3 regions of the Thalassolituus sp. UBA2009 genome follow, and region 3 is predicted to be linked to each of the others. Evidence: predicted binding sites of a transcription regulator. Region 3 holds the regulator's gene; each other region holds the start of a gene.
The links. The regulator LexA, encoded in region 3, represses DNA repair genes until DNA is damaged. The targets are predictions, from matches to a motif close to TACTGTNTANNTANACAGTA.
Positions count from the first base shown of each region.

Region 1: the regulator LexA is predicted to act here: its motif matches at 846-865, upstream of B3P58_RS04925 (amine dehydrogenase large subunit).
Region 2: the regulator LexA is predicted to act here: its motif matches at 1,109-1,128, upstream of B3P58_RS05135 (DNA topoisomerase III).

Region 1 is NZ_DDCJ01000043.1:53,277-55,546, forward strand. It holds gene B3P58_RS04915 (phosphoribosyl-ATP diphosphatase) at 1-245, opposite strand, end outside; gene hisI (phosphoribosyl-AMP cyclohydrolase) at 273-653, opposite strand; gene B3P58_RS04925 (amine dehydrogenase large subunit) at 973-2,172, shown strand; gene B3P58_RS04930 (MauE/DoxX family redox-associated membrane protein) at 2,165-2,270, shown strand, end outside.
Region 2 is NZ_DDCJ01000043.1:99,040-101,309, reverse strand. It holds gene B3P58_RS05135 (DNA topoisomerase III) at 1-1,102, opposite strand, end outside; gene B3P58_RS05130 (methyl-accepting chemotaxis protein) at 1,253-2,270, shown strand, end outside.
Region 3 is NZ_DDCJ01000068.1:58,520-60,789, forward strand. It holds gene B3P58_RS08555 (TetR/AcrR family transcriptional regulator) at 1-340, opposite strand, end outside; gene lexA (transcriptional repressor LexA) at 607-1,206, shown strand; gene B3P58_RS08565 (cell division inhibitor SulA) at 1,239-1,685, shown strand; gene B3P58_RS08570 (hypothetical protein) at 1,802-2,053, opposite strand; gene B3P58_RS08575 (DUF6586 family protein) at 2,175-2,270, opposite strand, start outside.

The sequences.
Region 1 (2,270 bases), on a different contig from region 3:
CCCAGCTTGGCCAGTGCCACCAGGGTGTGGAACCACAGGTCGGCGGTTTCGTAGATAACATCGCTGTTATCGCCACTGGTCTCGGCGTCTTTGGCGGCCAGAATGGTTTCGGTGGCTTCTTCGCCAACCTTCTCCAGAATCTTGTTCAGGCCCTTGTGATACAGGCTGGCCACATAGGATGAATCGGCGGCCGCGCTCTTACGTTCTTCAAGGATATCGCCGAGGGCGGAAAGTATATCGCTCATAGCTGTTTCAGTTTCGTTAAGTAGCAATCAATAAATGTCTTTCGGATCTTTCAGAACCGGATCAACGCTGACCCATTCGCCATCCTGATAGACCCGGTAGAAGCAGCTTTCGCGGCCGGTATGACAGGCGATACCGCCAATCTGTTCCACCTGCAGGGTGATGACATCGGCGTCACAGTCAAGGCGCACTTCGTGCAGCTGCTGCACATGGCCGGAAGACTCGCCTTTACGCCACAGTTGCTGGCGCGAGCGGGAATAGTAGATGGCGCGGTTTTCCTGCACCGTCAGCGCCAGTGCTTCCCGGTTCATCCAGGCCATCATCAGGATACGGCCGGTCTTATAATCCTGCGCAATGGCCGGTACCAGACCATCGGCGTCCCACTTTACGGCATCAAGCCAGTTACTCATAACATCCCCCGCGTTCAGAGGTCGCAGGATACCCCATGCCTGGGGTTTCGGGTAGGGCTTCACCGCCTGTGGATACGGGTGACGAAGGCAGCAAACAATACGCACCAGAACAACGCCGGCGTTATTGTCCGGCGCGCCTTTATAGTGCTGACGGTTTTATCGTTAATAGCGGGCACTAACAGTACGTAACAATTCTGATCAAATTGTCAGTATTGGCCTCTTTAGGTACCTCATCAGAGGTAGGTTTGGCCTGTTAACTCAGGCATTGGCATGGGCGCTGCTCTTCACTCCTGCAGACTCACAACAAGAGCTGCAAACCATGACGTTAACCAAGCAAAAAAGTAAAACCAGAAACCTGTCCCGCCGCGTATTCACTCCGGCACCGCTGGCGGCCTGTATCGCAACCCTGCTGTTGTCGGCGGTGATGCCGGCGGCGCAGGCAGAGCCCTTTAAGCCGGAAGTTTTTACGGTCGAGAAAACCATTCAGCCCGGGCCGAATGTGTTTATGAACGAAGCCGCCTGGGGGGGCGCCAGCCAGATTCACGTCTTCGCTCAGGATGACCTGCACTATAAAGGCTCGATGCCGGCGGGTATTACTTCGCAGATGAAAGTCTCGAAAGACGGCAAAACCGTTTACGTGCTGTCCGACTTTGCCAAGCGCATTACCTATGGTCCGGTAGAAAGCGTGGTGCAGGTGTATGACGTAGAAACCCTGAGCCGTAAGAAAGAAATCATCGTGCCTAATAAAGCCGTAAAAGCCATCGGCATGACCCAGCTACTGGAATTAAGCGCCGATGAAAAACTGCTGTATGTGCAGAATGCCACACCGGCCACCTCAGTTTCGGTAATTGATATTGCCGCCGGCGAAGTGATTACTGAAGTGCCGACCCCGGGATGTTACGGAGTTTATCCGGCACTGGAAGGCTCTAGCTTCAGTACGCCCTGTGGTACCGGACAGCTGAAAACTTTCACCCTGAAAGGTAAGGAATACAGTGTTGAAGCATCGGGCAAATTATTCGATGTGGATGCCGACCCGATTTATATCCACAGCGAACGCCGTAAAAACGGTGAGCTGATCCTGACCACCTTCGGCGGAGCCCTGTACCTCGCCGATGACAGTGGCAAAACCGTAAAAATCAAAGAAAAACTGCAGGTGAATACCGGCATCGAAGGTGACTGGGCTCCGGGTGGTTATGCCATCACGGCTTACAGCAGCACGCTGGATATGGTGTTTATGCTGATGCATTCAGGCGCTTATGACGGCAGCCATAAAAACGGCTCTGAAGAAATCTGGGCTTACAGTCTGAAAAAGAAAAAACTCATCAGCCGTTCTCCGGCACCGCACATGGTGGCGCTGAGTGTGACTGAGGGCAAAACCCCGGTGCTGTTCGGCTCCAATGAAGAAGACGAAACCATCGATAAGTACGTACTGAGCGGCGATGGCGACTTTATGTTTGAGAAGGCGGCGGCCGACGAAAAAGCCGGTTGGACCACCTCGCTGGCGGTGTCTCATGACTGAATTACTGCCACTGGCGAGCCTCACGCTGCTGGTGTTTACCCTGCTGGTATTCCTGCGCGCAGCACTGCACAAAGCACTGGATTTTCTCGAATTCCAGG
Region 2 (2,270 bases), on a different contig from region 3:
CGGCCTGAGCGCAGGCCGAAGCCAGTGCTTCGCTGTGCGCACTGATAGCGCTCAGAACCTGCTGACGCTGGGCAAAGTGCTCCTGTGGTAAGTAACGGCAGTCGGAGCGCGGGTAGGTAATTAACTGATGCTTTTCATACAGGCTCTGTGCTCCGTCCAGAACCTGCTGCGCACTCATGCCCAGCGCTTTGGCGGCATCAATCTGCAACGCCGATAAATTAAACGGCAGCGGCGGCGCCTGCTTTTTTTCTTTACGCTCAACCTGTTCAACCTGCGCCGGTTGCTGACGGATACGGGCAGCGACATTGGCGGCCAGCTTCGGATTCAGCACCCGGCCTTCCTCATCCTGATGCGCGGCACAGGCATCGCTCGGCTGCCAGTTGGCGTAGAAACTCAGGGGGGACTCTGCCGTTAAATGAACAGCTGCCTGCACCTCGTAAAAAGGTTTGCTGATGAAGTCAGCTATTTCCTCATCACGGCGCACCACCAGCCCCAGTACCGGCGTCTGCACCCGGCCAACGGATAACACGCTGTTAACTCCGCCCTGACGACCTTTTATGGTGTACGCGCGGGTCAGGTTGATGCCATACAACCAATCGGCACGGGAACGCGCCAGCGCCGACACCGACAGCGGAATAAACTCCTGATTAGAGCGCAGCTGCTGCAGTGCCCGGCTCACCGCCTGCGGGTTTAAATCACTGATTAACAGTCGCTGCATTGCCTGGCGTTTGGCGCCGGGCACCTTCAGGAATTCAATAACCTCGTCCACCAGCAGCTGGCCTTCACGGTCCGGATCGCCGGCATGTACCAGACTGCCGGCTTCTTTAACCAGCTTGCGCAGTACACTCAACTGCTTACGGGTTTGCGCTTTGGCCTGCAGTTGCCACTGCGCAGGTACAATCGGCAGATGATCGAGCCGCCACTGTTTAAAAGCCGGATCGTAAGCATCCGGTTCTGCCTGCTCTAACAGATGGCCAATACACCAGCTCACCACGTCGCCGTTGGCGGCACGGATAAATCCCTCGCCCTTACTGTGTGGCTTGGGCAGCACGGCGGCGATGGCACGGCCAAGGCTGGGTTTTTCGGCAATAATCAGGCGCATGGAAATAACTGTATTTTTATACAGCACTCATCATAGCCGAGCCCCTGTTCACGTGCCAGCGCCTGCGCGTATTGCCGGGCTCTTTTAACAAAACGCTCAGTACAATATTTGATCTATGCTGAAAACAGCCCGTTTTTCAGGATAAATCCTATGCGTAACAGTATCCGTAAACAGATGATGCTCGCCGTCGGTGGCACCATTCTGGTGCTTCTTGCTTTGAGTGGCATTTTTACTTATGAGCAGGCCCGCAGCAGTCTAGAGCAAGCCATCGGTGAGCGCATTCAGGTAACCGGTGAACGTGCCAGCCGCTACGTCAGCAGCTGGATCAATAATAAAGGTCAGGTCTTAAGTGGCACCGCCAAAGCATTAATTAATGGCGACCGTATAACGGTGATCGAACAGGGGCTGACATCCGGTGACTATATGTTCCTCTATCTGGGCACCGACAGCGGCGAAATGATCATGCGTCCGGATGATGAATTACCAGTCGATTACGATCCGCGCACCCGCCCCTGGTATCAGCAGGCGATGGCAGAAAAACGCCAGGTTCTGACAGCGCCTTATGTTGACGTTACCACCAACGAATTAATCGTTACCTTTGCCGAGCCGCTGCGTGGCGGAGTGATCGGTGGGGATATTTCTCTCGAAGCCATCGTAAAAGAAGTACTGGGTATCGAGCTCGGAGACAGTGGCTATGCTGCCCTGCTCGACAGCAAAGGCGATTTTATGGTCCATCCGGATCAGAAGCTGCTGGGTAAAAATGTTTCAGCCCTTCTCGGCAACGGTACACAACTGCAGCTGAATAAAATCCAGCAGGCCAGCTTTAATCAGCGCAATAGTCTGGTCGGGCTTTACTCCATCGACGGTACTGACTGGCGTCTGCTGCTGGTGATGGATAAGGCCGAAGCCTTTGCCAGCCTGGCGACCCTGCGCTGGTCAAGCATGCTGATTGGCATTCTGACTATCGTGGTGGTAACCCTGATTGCCGGCATGATTATCTCTTACCTGTTACGACCACTGGTCGTGCTTAACAGTGCGATGTCGGACATTGCTCAGGGCGAAGCCGATTTAACCCGTCGCCTGCAGGTGACCCGGCACGATGAAATTGGCGCACTGAGCAACTCATTTAATGTCTTTGTTTCATCCATCCATGAACTGGTTTCCCAGA
Region 3 (2,270 bases):
GACGCATAAAGATACCCAGACGGCGCGGGCTGTCATGTCCGGCACGCAGCGCCGTCTGCGACAACAGCATTAAGATGCCCGGTAATTCCGGTACCTTGCCATCCAGACGTGCCTGTACGGCATCCAGCTCACGTTCCAGATCTTCACAGAATGGCGTCAGGAAACGGGCAAATACCGCCTGAATCAGCGCCTTCTTAGAGCCAAAATGATAATTCACCGCCGCCAGATTCACTCCGGCCTTGGTGGTGATATTCCGCAATGAGGTCTCGGCAAAGCCACGCTCCGAAAACAACTCCTCTGCCGCATTCAGGATACTTTTTACCGTATCTTTCTGTGCCATAACCCTGCATCTGCCTTATCACGCTGTCGCGGCTTTATTGCCATCGCCGACAGTACAAAACAACTGTTTCAAACATACGTTTAAAACGAGATTTAGGCAACCCCATATACGGCCAAAGGCTAAAAGCCTCATTCCATTATCCGGGTCAGTACAACGGCGGTGAATACACCGTAATCCACAGACCGCTGATAACAGGGGTTTACACTGGATAAAATACTGTATACATTTACACCATACTGTATGGATCAACAGACTGGATAAGCATCATGATCAAGCTCACGGCACGACAACAGCAGGTTCTGGATTTCATCCGCTCCTCACTGGAAGAAACAGGATTTCCGCCCACCCGCGCCGAAATTGCTGCCGAGCTGGGCTTTAAATCGCCTAACGCCGCAGAGGAACACTTAAAGGCGCTGGCACGTAAAGGGGCGATTGAAATTATGCCCGGCGCTTCCCGCGGCCTGCGCATTGTTGAAGAGCAGAATCCGGGTCTGCCAATCGTTGGCCGTGTAGCCGCCGGTGAGCCCATCCTGGCTCAGGAACACATCGCCGAATACTGCGAGATTCCACCCAGCTTCTTCCGCCCTTCTGCAGACTTCCTGCTGGAAGTTCATGGCGACAGTATGAAGAACATCGGTATTCTCGACGGCGACTACATTGCCGTGCACAAAGCCGAAACCGCCCGTAATGGCGAAATCATCGTTGCCCGCGTCGATAACGAAGTAACGGTCAAGCGCTACGAGAAGAAGCGTAATCAGGTGATTCTGCACCCGGAAAATGACGACTTTAAGCCCATTGAAGTTGATCTGCGGGAAACGGAATTTGCCGTTGAAGGTTTATACGTCGGCGTTGTACGCCGCAGCTAACAGCAACTGTTCACAGGTTCGGGGTGATTGTTATGCGTCAGTTATTACTCGGAATGGAAGAAGCCGGCTTATCTCTCAGCAGCCAGCAACCAGGCAGAATGACCAGGGTCAGCACCAGTGCGCTGCGCGGCAGTCTGACCGAGGTCATCGTCAGTGAAGGCAGTGCCATTCAGCCCATGCATTTGCTGCCGATGCTGGCACAGTGCAATGCGCATAAGCGCTGGCTGATGTGGCTGAGCCCGCACCGTCCGATGAATAAAAGCTGGCTGGAAAGCATGGGCCTGCAGCATTCGCCGGTGATTCATCTCGACCTGTGCAATGACACCCAGCTGGCCCTGTGCAGCAAAGTTCTGGCGGCCGGCAACAGCCATATGATTGTTGAATGGCAGGGCGAGCTGAGCAACCACGAACGGCAGATTATTCGCCAGCAGGCCGACCAGAGCGGCAGCCATGTGGTGCTGATTCAGCGCCGCCCCTGAGGCGCAGAAAGCGACGAACACAAAAAAAGCCCTGATCTTGATCAGGGCTTTTTTTGTGCTTTCAGCACAGCTTCACACGTACGGACTGTAGGCAATTCACTACAGCACAGCACAGCTCAGTGCAGTCGTTGCTGATACTCAGGGGTGTCGAAGTCTTCGCGCTCAACTTCCATACCGGAAAGCTCGCCGACTTTACGTACACCGGCTTCCAGCATTACCCGCGCAACATCCATATGATGCGCCTGCAGGCTGGCCTTGGCATCTTCGGAAAAATGAATACACACCAGTGCATCGCTGTCCTGATCGTCGGCACGACGCAGGGCGATATCACCATTGGAAAGTTCTACGATTTCAAAAAAGCGCGCCATAACCGCCTCTCAAAACTGGGCGCGGGAGTGTATCACAGGATGTTTTCAATAGCTTGAACGACACACAGAACCGTTAGTAATAAAAAGTAAACGGTTCTGCATAAATATGCTCATCGAGGAGTCAGCTTTCCTGACGATTGGCGCGCTGGTCTTCAATCAGGCGGGTCAGATCCTGCAGCCAACCGGCAACCGGTGAGTGCGGGGTGGCAACCAACGC